Regions from separate parts of the Azospirillum sp. UFLA03-27 genome, predicted to be linked through region 2. Evidence: predicted binding sites of a transcription regulator. Region 2 holds the regulator's gene; the other holds the start of a gene.
What was found. The regulator HrcA, encoded in region 2, represses chaperone genes, less so after heat shock. The targets are predictions, from matches to a motif close to GTTAGCACTCNCCNNNGGNGAGTGCTAAC.
Positions count from the first base shown of each region.

Region 1: a site for HrcA is predicted at 4,066-4,094, ahead of groES (co-chaperone GroES). Genes of this name have one in related genera too.

Region 1 is NZ_JAUQTX010000198.1:4,982-12,408, reverse strand. Features, by position in the region: gene Q4I23_RS23995 (pyridine nucleotide-disulfide oxidoreductase) at 1-2,930, shown strand, start outside; gene Q4I23_RS23990 (lysozyme) at 2,961-3,452, opposite strand; gene Q4I23_RS23985 (usg protein) at 3,592-3,855, opposite strand; gene groES (co-chaperone GroES) at 4,150-4,440, shown strand; gene groL (chaperonin GroEL) at 4,494-6,137, shown strand; gene Q4I23_RS23970 (catalase) at 6,348-7,427, shown strand, end outside.
Region 2 is NZ_JAUQTX010000090.1:162-7,588, reverse strand. Features, by position in the region: gene dnaK (molecular chaperone DnaK) at 1-1,945, opposite strand, end outside; gene Q4I23_RS15300 (hypothetical protein) at 2,346-2,549, shown strand; gene Q4I23_RS15295 (hypothetical protein) at 2,725-3,240, opposite strand; gene Q4I23_RS15290 (DUF1848 domain-containing protein) at 3,350-4,246, shown strand; gene Q4I23_RS15285 (response regulator) at 4,281-4,646, opposite strand; gene grpE (nucleotide exchange factor GrpE) at 4,939-5,562, opposite strand; gene hrcA (heat-inducible transcriptional repressor HrcA) at 5,641-6,681, opposite strand; partial or broken gene rph (ribonuclease PH) at 6,847-7,427, shown strand, end outside.

The sequences.
Region 1 (7,427 bases), on a different contig from region 2:
CGCACCGCACCGATCCGCAGCGTCTCGTTCCCGTGGAGACGGTGGAGCGGCACGGCGTCACCATGATGCGCCTGCCCGACGGGGCATGCCGCGAGCGCCAGGGCTTCCACCTGACCGACCCCGGCACCGATCTGGCCGGGGCGCTGGACGAGGCCAACTACTGCATCTGGTGCCACAACCAGGGCAAGGACAGCTGCTCCAAGGGGCTGCGCGACCGCAAGACCGGGGAGTTCCAGAAGAGCGCCTTCGGCGTCGCGCTGGCTGGTTGCCCCCTGGAAGAGAAGATTTCCGAGATGCACGCGCTGAAGGCGGACGGCGTGCCCATCGGGGCGCTGGCCGTGGTGGTGGTCGACAACCCGATGTGCGCGGCCACCGGCCACCGCATCTGCAACGACTGCATGAAGGCCTGCATCTATCAAAAACAGGAACCGGTGGACATCCCGCAGGCGGAGACCCGAACGCTGAAGGATGTGCTGGAGCTGCCCTGGGGCTTCGAGATCTACAGCCTGCTGACCCGCTGGAACCCGCTGGACCTGCGCCGCCCGCTGATGCGACCGGACAGCGGCTACAAGGTGCTGGTGGCCGGGCTGGGGCCGGCGGGCTTCACGCTGGCCCATCATCTGATGAACGACGGGCACACGGTGGTCGGCATCGACGGGCTGAAGATCGAGCCGCTGCCCGCCGACCTCTCCGGCGTGCTGCCGAGCGGCACGCGGGTGCCCTTCCGGCCGATCCGCGACGTGCGCGACCTCTACGACCGGTTGGACGAGCGGGTGATGGCCGGTTTCGGCGGGGTGGCCGAATACGGCATCACCGTGCGCTGGAACAAGAATTTCCTGAAGGTGATCCGGCTGCTGCTGGAGCGCCGGGCGCGCATGACGATCATCGGCGGGGTGCGCTTCGGCGGCACGCTGACCATCGACGGGGCGCTGGAGCTGGGATTCGACCACATCGCCCTGTGCATGGGGGCGGGCAAACCGACCGTCGTGCCGATGGCGAACGGGCTCGCCCGCGGGGTGCGGCAGGCCTCGGACTTCCTGATGGGGCTGCAACTGACCGGGGCGGCCAAGCCGGACAGCATCGCCAACCTCCAGGTCCGGCTGCCCATCGTGGTGATCGGCGGCGGGCTGACCGCCATCGACACGGCGACGGAGGCGCTGGCCTATTATCCGGTCCAGGTCGAGAAGTTCCTCTCCCGTTACGAGGTCCTGGGGGCCGAGCGGGGGGAGGCGGCGGTGCGCGCCCGCTGGACGCCCGACGAGGCCGACCTTGCCGACGAGTTCCTGGCCCACGCTCGCGCCATCCGGGCGGAGCGTCTGGCGGCGGGGGACGAGGGGCGCGAGCCGCGCGTCACGGCGCTGCTGCAATCCTGGGGCGGCTCGACCATCGCCTATCGACGGCGGCTGATCGACAGCCCCAGCTACACGCTGAACCACGAGGAGGTGGCGCACGGGCTGGCCGAGGGCATCCGCTTCCTGGAATGCGCCGCCCCACGCGGGGTGGAGATCGACGAATCGGGCGCCGCTCGGGCGATCCACCTCGCCATCAGCCCGGTCGGGCCGGACGGGGTGGTGGCGCCCGCCGCCGTGGACGCGCGGCTTCCCGCCCGCACCATCCTGGTCGCCGCCGGCACCCAGCCGAACACCGTCCTGGCCCGCGAGGAGCCGGAGTGGGTGGAACTGGACGGGCGCTGCTTTCGCGCCATCGACGAGGACGGCCGCCCGGTGACGCCGGAGCGGACGAGCAAGCCGGCCCAGGCGCATGTGCTGATGGCGCGGACGCCGGACGGGCGGTTCCTCAGCTTCTTCGGCGACCTGCACCCGTCCTTCGCCGGCAATGTGGTGAAGGCGATGGGCGGGGCGAAGCGCGGCTATCCGGTGGTCAGCCGCGCGCTGGCCCGCCGGGCGCCGACCTCCGTGACGCCGGAGGCGCTGGTGCGGCGCCTGAACACCGACCTGCGGCCCCTGGTGCACGGCGTGACCCGCCTGACCCCGACCATCGTGGAGGTGGTGGTGAAGGCCCCCGCCGCGGCGCGCCGTTTCGAACCCGGACAGTTCTACCGGCTGCAGAATTTCGAAACGCTGGCGCAACGGATCGGCCGGACCACGCTGGCCATGGAAGGGCTGGCCCTGACCGGCGCCTGGGTGGACAAGGACGCCGGGCTGCTCTCCCTGATCGTTCTGGAGATGGGCGGCTCATCCGACCTCTGCGCCCTGCTGAAACCCGGCGACCCGGTGGTGGTGATGGGGCCGACCGGCGCCCCGACCGAGATCCCGGAGGGCGAGACGGTGGCGCTGGTCGGCGGCGGGCTGGGCAACGCGGTGCTGTTCTCCATCGGGCAGGCCTGCCGGGCGCGCGGCAACCGGGTCGTCTACTTCGCCGGCTACAAGCGGATGGAGGATCGTTACAAGACCGAACAGATCGAGGCCGCCGCCGACCGCGTCGTCTGGTGCTGCGACGAGGCGCCGGGCTTCACGCCGTCGCGCCCCGGCGACCGGACCTTCGTCGGCAACATCGTGGAGGCCATGCGCGCCTACGCGACGGGCGATCTGGGGCCGGCGGACATCCCCCTGGAAACGGTGGACCGCATCGTCGCCATCGGCTCCGACCGCATGATGGCGGCGGTGGGGGCGGCACGGCACGGCGCGCTGAAGCCATACCTGAAGCCCGGCCACGCGGCCATCGGCTCCATCAACTCCCCCATGCAATGCATGATGAAGGAGATCTGTGCCCAGTGCCTGCAACGGCACATCGACCCGGCGACCGGCGAGGAGACGGTGGTCTTCTCCTGCTTCAACCAGGACCAGAGCCTCGACCGCGTGGATTTCGCAAACCTGAACCAGCGGCTGCGCCAGAACGCCGTCCAGGAAAAACTGACCGCCCAATGGATCGACCGCGGCCTGCGGCTGACCGGCCAGCGGAAAGGGTGAGGGGGTGGCTGGCCACCCCCATCCGCGCGATCACGCGCCCGTTGCGGTGCTGACCGCCGCCTGGGGCAGCGGCTCGGTGGAGCTTTCGAACAGGTCGGCCTCGGCGGCGCGGCGCTTCACCAGACCCGGAAGCTGCGTCTTGACGCCGTTGACCGTGGCGTAGACCCAGCGGCTGAACTGGCCGGCGGCGCCTTCGTAGTCGCCCTGGTTCAGCAGGCGCAGCAGGGTCGAGCATTGCAGGCTGCCGGCCCCCAGGTTGAACACGAAGGAGGCCAGCGCGCCGCGCTGATTCGGGTTCAGCGCGACGGTGACCAGCTTGTCCACCTGGGCGGCGGCGGAGGTCAGGTCCGACTTCAGCAGGTCGTCGGCCTGGGCGGAGGAGATGCTCTGCCCCAGTTCGACCCCGGCGGTGTGGCCGTAGCCGATGGTCGGCACCCCCGCCGGACACAGGTAGGCCTTGAGGTAAAGACCCTCGAAATGCTTCACAAGGTTGACCGCTTCTTCGCAAACCGGCGTCGTCATGATCGTCTTCCCCAGCGTGTCGTGAACGTGCATTGGCACGAACGGTTCGTGCTTGGGAAAGGGTATCCGAAGCAATAAACTCCTAAAAATGGTTTATTTATTCACATTTACCCGCATGGGGAGAGGGCTTGGCCGGGTGTCAGGTCCAGCGGAATTCCGCGGCCACCGCGCGGGCCTCCCCCGGTGTGATCAGGCGATGGGTCGCCAGCTTCACCGAATGCAGCCTGCCGTCCAGGTTGGCCTGCCAGAAATCCAGGAACCGGCGCAGCACCGGGTAGCCGGGGGCGAGATCCAACTCCTGCCAGAGATAGCTCTGCAGCAGGTGCGGGTGGTCCGGCATGTGGTACAGAATCTCCGCCGTGGTCAGGCGGTAATCGCGAAGCTGAAGCCCCAGACTGGCCATGCTCTGCCTCCGTGATGGTGGAACCGGTGGCGTCCTCGCGCTGTGCCTACGTGATTCTTTTGTGAAAGTGTGCCGTTCGCGGCTGCGGCGGGCAACAAAAATTTTTCTTCTGTTTCAATGCATTAGCAGCAAGCCATGGTGACTGCTGCCAGGAATCGCACCGATTGCCGCAACGACCCTCTTGAATCGAAACCTCAGCTCGATTAGCTGTCTGGCACTCGCCGGGGGAGAGTGCTAACAGCCCCGAGCCCGGCGCCAATCCTTTCAATAAGCCTTGATCCTGGAGGCATCCCCATGAAGTTCCGTCCGCTGCACGACCGCGTCGTCGTCAAGCGTCTGGAGTCCGACACCAAGACCAAGGGCGGGATCATCATTCCCGACACCGCGAAGGAAAAGCCCCAGGAGGGCCAGGTGGTCGCGGTTGGTCCGGGCGCCCGTGACGAGAGCGGCAAGGTCGTTGCGCTCGACGTGAAGGCCGGCGACCGCATCCTGTTCGGCAAGTGGTCGGGCACCGAGGTGAAGATCGAGGGCGAGGATTTCCTGATCATGAAGGAATCCGACATCATGGGCGTCGTCGAGGCCTGAGCCTCCGCCCGCGCTTGAGCGATCCAACCCCCCGAATTTCAAGGAAGTGAGCAATGGCTGCCAAGGAAGTTAAGTTCTCCGCCGCCGCGCGCGAGAAGATGCTGCGCGGTGTGGACATCCTCGCCGACGCCGTGAAGGTGACGCTGGGTCCGAAGGGCCGCAACGTCGTGATCGAGAAGTCTTTTGGCGCTCCGCGCATCACCAAGGACGGCGTCTCGGTCGCCAAGGAAATCGAGCTGTCGGACAAGTTCGAGAACATGGGCGCCCAGATGGTGCGTGAGGTCGCGTCGAAGACGAACGACCTGGCCGGCGACGGCACCACCACGGCGACCGTTCTGGCCCAGGCCATCGTCCGCGAGGGCGTGAAGTCGGTGGCCGCCGGCATGAACCCGATGGACCTGAAGCGCGGCATCGACCTCGCCGTCGAGACCGTCGTGAACGACATCCGCGGCCGTGCCAAGAAGGTCACGACCAACGACGAGATCGCCCAGGTCGGCACCATCTCCGCCAACGGCGAAGGCGAGATCGGCAAGATGATCGCCCAGGCCATGGAGAAGGTCGGCAACGAGGGCGTCATCACGGTGGAGGAGGCCAAGAGCCTCGAGACCGAGCTGGACGTCGTCGAGGGCATGCAGTTCGACCGCGGCTACCTGTCGCCGTACTTCATCACCAACGCCGACAAGATGATCGCGGACCTCGAGAGCCCGTTCATCCTGCTCCACGAGAAGAAGCTGTCGGGTCTGCAGGCCCTGCTGCCGGTCCTCGAGGCCGTCGTGCAGTCCTCGCGTCCGCTGCTGATCATCGCCGAGGACGTCGAGGGCGAGGCCCTGGCGACCCTGGTCGTGAACAAGCTGCGTGGCGGCCTGAAGGTCGCCGCCGTCAAGGCCCCGGGCTTCGGTGACCGCCGCAAGGCGATGCTGGAGGACATGGCCATCCTGACCGGCGGCCAGGTCATCTCCGAGGATCTCGGCATCAAGCTCGAGAACGTCACCATCGACATGCTGGGCACCGCCAAGAAGGTCGTGATCTCCAAGGAGAACACCACCATCGTCGACGGCGCCGGCTCGGCCGAGGACATCCAGGCCCGCATCGGCCAGATCAAGGCGCAGATCGAGGAGACCACCTCGGACTACGACCGCGAGAAGCTGCAGGAGCGTCTGGCGAAGCTGGCTGGCGGCGTTGCCGTCATCCGCGTCGGCGGCGCCACCGAGGTCGAGGTGAAGGAGCGCAAGGATCGCGTTGACGACGCCATGCACGCCACCCGCGCCGCGGTGGAAGAGGGTGTCGTCGCCGGCGGCGGTACCGCTCTGCTGTACGCCACCAAGGCCCTGGACGCCCTGAAGCCGATCAACGACGAGCAGCGCGTCGGCATCGAGATCATCCGCCGCGCCCTGCAGGCCCCGGTCCGTCAGATCGCCTACAACGCGGGCACCGACGGTTCGATCGTGGTCGGCAAGCTGCTGGACCAGAACGACGCCAACTTCGGCTACGATGCCCAGAAGGGTGAGTTTACCGATCTGGTCGCCGCCGGCATCATCGACCCGGTGAAGGTGGTTCGCACCGCCCTGCAGGACGCGGCCTCGATCGCCGGTCTGCTGATCACCACCGAGGCGATGATCGCCGAGAAGCCGGAGAAGAAGGCTGCTCCGGCCGGCATGCCGGGTGGCATGGACGACATGGGCGGCATGGGCTTCTAATAGCCTGCGTCGAAAAGCTCACGTCATCCACGACGTTTGCGGAAAGGGCGGTCCCTCGGGGCCGCCCTTTTCCGTTTGGGCATCTCCCTGACGGACAGGGTGCCGCCGTCCGGTGTTTTGGATTGGAACGGTTCCAAACTGGGGCCGTTGACCTCCCAACCGGACGCCCCAGAGGTGCGCCGGCACGGCTTGCTGTTCAGGGAGAAAGCGATGGCTGACCAATCGAAGACTCTGACCAACCGTCAGGGCCACCCGATCACCAACAACCAGTCCCAGCGCACCGTGGGAGCCCGCGGTCCGGCGACGCTGGAGAATTACCAGTTCCTGGAGAAGATCTCCCACTTCGACCGCGAGCGCATTCCGGAGCGCGTGGTCCATGCCCGCGGCTTCGTCTGCTACGGGGAATTCGAAGCGACGGGCAAGATCGGCGACGAGCCGGCGTCCAAATACACCCGCGCCAAGCTGTTCCAACAGGCCGGCAAAAAGACCCCGCTGGCCATCCGCTTCTCCACCGTCATCGGCGGGCGCGATTCGTCTGAGGTGGCGCGCGACCCGCGCGGCTTCGCGGTGAAATTCTACACCGAGGACGGCAACTGGGACCTCGTCGGCAACAACCTCGCAGTCTTCTTCATCCGCGACGCCATCAAGTTCCCGGACGTGATCCATTCGCTGAAGCCCGATCCGGTGACCTTCCGGCAGGAACCGAACCGCATCTTCGACTTCATGAGCCAGACGCCCGAGTCCATGCACATGCTGACGCATTTGTTCAGCCCGCGCGGGATTCCGGCCAACTACCGGCACATGGAAGGCTTCGGCGTGAACACCTACAAGATGGTGAACGCCAACGGCGACACGGTGCTGGTCAAGTACCACTTCCACCCGCGCTGCGGCGTCGCCTGCCTGACGGCGGACGAGGCGGCGAAGGTGCAGGGGCAGGATCTCGGCTCCGCCTCCAAGGATCTTTATGAGGCCATCGACCGGGGCGATTACCCGCAGTGGGATGTGTTTGTCCAGATCATGGAGGATCACGACCATCCCGAGCTGGACTGGGACCCGCTGGACGACACCAAAATCTGGCCGGAGTCGGACTTCCCCCTGCGCCATGTCGGTGTGATGACGCTGAACCGCAACGTCGAGGACGTCTTCAACGAGAACGAACAGATCGCCATGGGCACCGGCGTGCTGGTCGACGGGCTGGACTTCTCCGACGACAAGATGCTGGTCGGGCGGACCTTCTCCTACTCCGACACGCAGCGCTACCGGGTCGGCCCCAACTATCAGCAGTTGCCG
Region 2 (7,427 bases):
TGTACATGGCCTCGCCCAGCTTCATCGACACCTGGGCCAGCGCCTCGGTCTTCGCCTTCACGGCCTCCAGGTCCTCGCCGTCCAGCACCGACTTCAGCTCGGCCACGGCGGCCTCCGCGGCGGTCTTGTCGGCGGCGGGGATCTTGTCGGCGTTCTCCTTGATCGTCCGCTCGGTCGTGTGGATCAGGGCGTCCGCATGGTTGCGGGCGTCCACCAGCTCACGCCGCTTCTTGTCGTCGGCGGCGTGGGCCTCGGCGTCCTTGACCATCTTGTTGATGTCGGCGTCCGACAGGCCGCCCGACGCCTGGATGCGGATCTGCTGCTCCTTGCCGGTGGCCTTGTCCTTCGCCGTGACGCTGACGATGCCGTTGGCGTCGATGTCGAAGGTCACCTCGACCTGCGGCACGCCGCGCGGGGCCGGCGGGATGCCGACGAGGTCGAACTGGCCGAGCATCTTGTTGTCCGCGGCCATCTCGCGCTCGCCCTGGAAGACGCGGATGGTCACCGCGTTCTGGTTGTCCTCGGCGGTCGAGAAGGTCTGGGACTTCTTGGTCGGGATCGTCGTGTTGCGGTCGATCAGGCGGGTGAAGACGCCGCCCAGCGTCTCGATGCCCAGCGACAGCGGGGTGACGTCGAGCAGGAGGACGTCCTTGACCTCGCCCTTCAGCACGCCGCCCTGGATGGCGGCGCCGATGGCGACGACCTCGTCCGGGTTCACGCCGCGGTGCGGCTCACGGCCGAAGAACTGCTTCACCGCCTCGATGACCTTGGGCATGCGGGTCATGCCGCCGACCAGGATCACCTCGTCGATCTCGTTGGCCTTCAGGCCGGCGTCGCGGAGCGCGGCCTTGCAGGGCTCGATCGTGCGGGCGACCAGCTCGTCGACCAGGGCTTCCAGCTTGGCGCGGGTCAGCTTGACGTTCAGGTGCTTCGGGCCGGACTGGTCGGCGGTGATGAAGGGCAGGTTGACCTCGGTCTGCATGGCCGAGGACAGCTCGATCTTCGCCTTCTCCGCGGCTTCCTTCAAACGCTGCAGTGCCAGACGGTCCTTGCGCAGGTCGATTCCCTGCTCCTTCTGGAACTCGTCGGCGAGGTAGTCGATGATGCGGGCGTCGAAGTCCTCACCGCCGAGGAAGGTGTCGCCGTTGGTCGACTTCACCTCGAACACGCCGTCGCCGATCTCCAGCACGGAGACGTCGAAGGTGCCGCCGCCGAGATCGTAGACCGCGATGGTGCCGGCGCCCTTCTTCTCCATGCCGTAGGCCAGAGCGGCCGCCGTCGGCTCGTTGATGATGCGCAGCACTTCCAGGCCGGCGATCTTGCCGGCGTCCTTGGTCGCCTGGCGCTGGCTGTCGTTGAAGTAGGCCGGAACGGTGATGACCGCCTGGGTCACCTTCTCGCCCAGGTAGTTCTCCGCCGTCTCCTTCATCTTCTGCAGAATGAAGGCGCTGATCTGCGACGGGCTGTACTTCTTGCCGACGGCCTCCACCCAGGCGTCGCCGTTGTCGCCGGAGATGATCTTGTAGGGAACGAGGCCCTGGTCCTTCTTGGTCAGCGGATCGTCGTAGCGGCGGCCGATCAGACGCTTGATCGCGAAGAGGGTGTTCTCGGGGTTCGTCACCGCCTGACGCTTGGCCGGCTGGCCGACCAGACGCTCCGCGTTCTGCGCGAAGGCGACCATGGAGGGCGTGGTGCGCGTGCCTTCGGCGTTCTCGATCACCTTGGCGCTGGAGCCTTCCATGACGGCCACGCAGGAGTTCGTGGTGCCGAGGTCGATGCCAATGACTTTGCTCATGTTCAGCCTCTGTTGTTCGGCAGATGCGTGGCGGCCCGTTTGGTCCGGCACCGCCGCGATCCCCTTGGGGTCGGTGGAACGGTTGGGTGGATTCACGTCTGTCGCCGGAGATATAGGCAGGTGCGTTTCGGGCTGCAACGCCCTGGTCATTCCGCCAACCGTCAAAAGACCAAAAGGTGACGCGCACGCCGGGGCATATCGTCGCGCCTGCGGCTTCGCGCCGCAAGTGAATACCAGGGTATTCAGAAGCATAAGGCGTGCAACCGCCCTCCTTTATCCCCCGACCGTGCCGGAAGCGGTCTGTTACAGGGCTTTAACACAAGCAAAACGGTCGCAACCCAGCCATGTTAACTTTTCATTAACAAGTAATGGTGTGCATTACAGTGCACAATCAATTGCCGGTTGCCTTGTTTCTTTGTTGTCCGAAGATTCTAATAGTGGAGAGTCGAAGGAAATATGATATATCCCTCGCTGGTCAGGGGGCCGCTCTTGCCAGCAGATATGGCTTTCCGAAGCGGGACCGTGTGCAGCATTCCATAGGGGGATCAAGATGATGGACGAACGGCGCGACATGGCTCTGGCCATCAAGTCCTGCCTCGACAGCCTTATGGACGACGCGACGAAGTGCGACCTGGACGATCTGGCGCGCTTCATCAGCCTGGCCGCCCTGGCGGCGGAAGAGGCGGCCATGGCCTTCGATCCGAAGGCGGCGCAGTTGAAGGCCCTGATGTCCGGCGGCGCCGGCCACTGCTGACCGCCGGAATCTTGATTGCCGGAATCTTGACCGCCTGAGCGCTGAACGCCTGAAGCGGCGCGGGAACGCCGGAGACTTCGGGCTCGCAAGACATCAGCCCGCAAAAGAATCGGAAAAGAAAAAGCCGCCCTCGACGGGGCGGCTTTCCTGCTTCCGACGGCTGTCCCGAATCGTTCTACAGGATCTCCGCCGCGCGGATCGCCCCGTCGAGCAGGGCCAGCGTGCCGGCGCAGGACTCATCCCCATCCATGACCATGGGCAGGCGGTAGCTGAACATGGCCGCCGCCGCCTTGCCGTCCCGCTCCGCCCCGACCAGCCAGAGGTAATGGGCGTCGGTGTGGCCGTCCTCCTCCGTCATCATCACCGCCTGGGCCAAGACGCCGTCGTCGCCCCAGGGCTCGACGATCCGGTCGCTGGCGCGCTGGTCGTCGGGGCGCACGAAGCGCAGCGCCATCTCGCGCAGCACCGCCACCGCACCGTCCGGCCCGTCCTTGGGCGCCACCCGGTCGGTGACCAGCCGCAGCACGCCCCCCGCCGGGGCCGGCGGGTGGAAGGCGGCCACGGCGTGGCCCTCATGCTCCTCCACCTCCGGGCGCCAGCCGTCCGGCAGCCGGAACCGCACCACCCCTTCCCACTCCACGCTGTGGCCCGCACTGTTGCCCACGCTGTGGCCGTCCTGTCCGCCCGTCACGGCATCCTCCCCTGATCCTGTGCCCCTCTGATCCTGTGCCGGCACTTTAGGCCGAAGCGCCGGCGAATCCAGCCTTGATCGCGGCCCGCCGAGCCACCATGGTCCGGCGATGATCATTTCCGCCAGCTACAAGACGGACATCCCCGCCTTCTACGGGCGCTGGTTCCTGAACCGGCTGGAGGCCGGGCACTGCCGCATGGTCAACCCCTATGGCGGCCAGACCTACCGCATCGGCCTGACCCGCGCAGAGGTCGATGGCTTCGTCTTCTGGACCAAGAATCTCGGCCCCTTCCTGCCGGGGCTGGAGGAGGTCTCGGAACGCGGCTTTCCCTTCGTCGTCCAGTACAGCATCACCGGCCTGCCCACTGCGCTGGAGCGCTCCGTCCCCGACGCGGAGCTTGCGGTGGAGCACATGGCCCGGCTGCGCGACCGCTGGGGGCCGCGCGCCGCCGTCTGGCGCTACGACCCCATCGTGACGGCACCCATCGTGGAGGCAGAAGCCACGCCGCCGTCCTGGCACCGCGAGACCTTCGCCCGGCTGGCCGGCCGGATGCGCGGCCTGACCGACGAGGCGGTGGTGTCCTTCCTTCAGCCCTACCGCAAGACGGCGCGCAACCTGGACGCCGCCGGTGTGCCCTGGCGCGACCCGGACCCCGAGGAAAAGCGCGCCCTGCTGGCCGATCTGGCCGGCATCGCCGCGGAGCACGGCATGGTGCTGACGCTGTGCACCCAGCCGGAACTGGCCGGCGTCCCCGGCACGGCGCCAGCCCGCTGCGTGGACGCGCAAAGGCTGTCCGACGTCGCCGGGCGGCCCATCGCGGCCAAGGAAAAGGGCAACCGCCCCGGCTGCCTGTGCGCGGAAAGCCGCGATATCGGCGATTACGACACCTGCCCGCACGGCTGCGTCTATTGTTACGCCGTCGCCAACCGCGCCACCGCGCAGCGGCGCTTCGCCGCCCACGATCCGGAGGGGGAGTTCCTGTTCACGCGGGAGCGGGCGGGATAAGGCCCCCCGGCCCGCCGTCTCGGCGCCTTCCCGGTTACGGACAGACCTTCTTCACGGTCTCGACCAGCTTGTCCGGGTTAAAGGGCTTGACCAGCCAGCCGGTGGCCCCGGCCTCGCGGCCGGCAGTCTTCTTGGCGGGATCGGCCTCGGTGGTCAGCAGCAGGACAGGGGTGGCGCGGTTGAGCGCGCTGCCGCGGATGGCCCGGGTCAGGGCCAGACCGTCCATGCCCGGCATGTTCAGGTCGGTGATGATGCAGTCGAACTTCTGACGGTTGACCTCCGCCAGACCGGCGGTGCCGTCCGCCGCCTCGGTGACGCCATAGCCGGCGTTGCGCAGCGTGAAGGCGACCATGTCGCGGATGGTCTTGGAGTCGTCGACGGTCAGAATGGTCTTGGCCACGGGTCCGGTTCCCTGAATGAGCGGCCGCCCGGAACGGGCAATTCACGGGGCGCCGCGAGACTCCCCGACGCGAATCGGGGTTCCGATGCGAATAGGCGAAGGACCAGCCCGGCGCAAGCCCTTCGGTACGCAAAGGATCGCGCGCGGACACTCATCCGGAGACCGCCGAGCGAAAAAAAGCGGCGCGGCGGGCCATGCCGCCGCGCCGCCGCAAGAGACGTGCAGCCTGCCGTCCGGAGGGCGGCCGTTCCATCCCTCCAGAGGAGGGGCGGGCCACCCGTCCTGGAGACGGTCAGGCCTTTGTATCGACGTGCTGGCCGCCCATCTCGTGAGGACCGGCCTTGGCGACGCCCACCATGGCCTCGCGCAACAGGCGGCCGTGGATGGTGTAGCCGGGCTGGAGCACCTGCACGACGGTGCCGGCGGGCTTGCCGGTGTTCTCGATCTCGAACATCACCTGATGGAAATTCGGATCGAACAGCTCGCCGGTCGGGTCGATCTTCTTGATGCCCGCACGCTCGAAGGCGGAGATGAGCTGGCGCTCCGTCGCCTCCACGCCGACGGAGAGGCTCTTCAGCACCTCGTCGTTCTCTCGGCCCTCGGCGGGAACGGCCTCCAGCGCGCGGCGCAGGTTGTCGGCCACCGTCACCAATTCCTTGGCGAAGCTGGACACGGCGAACTTGCTGGCGTCCTCGCGGTCGCGCTGGGCGCGGCGGCGGGTGTTCTCCACCTCGGCCATCTGACGCAGGAGCTGGTCCTTCAGGCTGGCGACCTCGGCCTCAAGCTGGGCCACGCGATCCCCGGCACCGGCGTCCGCGGCCTTGTCCTGGGCGGCCTTCTCTTGGGCGGCCTTGTCCTGGACGGCTTCGGTCTGCTCCACCTCGGCTTCGGCGGGCTTGTTCTGCTCTTCGCTCATGGCTCTCTCGTTGTCGTCTTGGGTCGTCGTCTGATGAAAGGGGTCTGGTGGGGAATGGGTGAAGCGTTGCCAAGGGCTTCACCCGACAAGGCGGCTGATGACCTTGGCTGTATAATCCACAAGCGGGATGATCCGGGCATAATTGATGCGGGTCGGGCCGATCACGCCGATGGCGCCGATCACCTGCTCGCGGCTGTTCTGGAACGGCGAGATGATCAGCGAACAGCCGGAATGGCCGAACAGCACATTCTCCGCGCCGATGAAGATCTGCACCCCGTCGCCCTTCCCGGTGGCGTCGAGCAGGCGCAGCATGGTCTCCTTGGTCTCCAGCGCCTCGAACAGGGCGCGCACGCGCTCCAGGTCCGACAGGGCGGTGACGTCCTCCAGCAGCTTCGCCTGGCCGCGCACGATCAGCTGGCCGCTGTTCTGCCCGCCGCTGCCCGCCCAGGTGGCGAGACCGGCGGAGACCACGCGCTGCGACAATTCGTCCAGCTCGGTCTTCTGGTCCTCGATCTCGCGCAGCACGGCCTGCCGCGCCTCGTCCAGCGTGCGGCCGACCAGCTTCGCGCTGAGGAAGTTCGACACCATCTGCAGCGTCGCGGCGGGCACGCCGACCGGAACCTCGATGACGCGGTTCTCGACCAGCCCGTCCTCGTTGACCAGCACGACCAGCGCCCGGCCGGGCGCCAGCGACACGAACTCGATGTGCTTCAGCGGCCGGTCGGTCTTCGGCGCCACCACCAGCCCGGCGCAGTGCGACAGGCCGGACAGCAGGGTGGACGCCTCGCCCAGCACGTCCTGCAGCGACCGCCCGGAGGAGGCGCATTTGGCCTCGATGGAGCCGCGCTCGTCCTCGCTCAGGCTGCCGATCTCCAGCAGGCCGTTGACGAACAGGCGCAGCCCCGCCTCGGTCGGGATGCGGCCGGCGGAGGTGTGGGGGGCATAGAGCAGCCCCTGTTCTTCCAGGTCGGCCATGACGTTGCGGATGGTCGCGGGCGACAGGGCCATGCCGAGCCTCCGCGAGATCGTGCGCGAGCCCACCGGCTCGCCGGTCGCCACATAGGCGTCGACGATCAGCCGGAAGATCTCGCGGGACCGTTGGTTCAGCTCGGTGATCATGGCGGGGCGGGGACCGGACGATGCTGTTGGGGCACGGATAAGGGGCGTCCCGAATTTAGGCAGGTGTCCGCGCCGAATCAACGTGCGCCCCGGTTGCGCGCTGGACGGCGGGGGCAGCGGGCGCTAGCTTGCCGCCGATTTCAACAGATTCGCGGATCATGCCCGATGCGTCCCTCCGGCCGCGCCCACGACCAGTTGCGCACCATTTCCCTTGAGCCCCATTTCAGCAAGCACGCCGAGGGGTCCTGCCTGGTGCGGTTCGGCGACACGCACGTCCTGTGCACCGCCAGCGTGGACGAGGGCGTTCCGCGCTTCCTGAAGAACACCGGCCTGGGCTGGGTCACCGCCGAATACGGCATGCTGCCGCGCTCCACCCACAGCCGCACCGACCGCGAGGCCGCCAAGGGCAAGCAGTCGGGCCGCACCCAGGAGATCCAGCGCCTGATCGGCCGTGCGCTGCGCGCCGTCACTGACCGTGCCGCCATGGGCGAGAAGCAGATCAAGATCGACTGCGACGTCATCCAGGCCGACGGCGGCACCCGCACCGCCGCCATCACCGGCAGCTTCGTCGCCCTGCATCTGGCCTTCCAGCATCTGATCCAGATCGGCGCGCTCAAGACCATGCCGCTGACCGACCATGTGGCCGCCGTCTCCTGCGGCATCTACAAGAACGCCAGTGTTCTCGACCTCGACTACGCCGAGGATTCGACGGCGCAGGCCGACGCCAACTTCGTGCTGACCGGCAA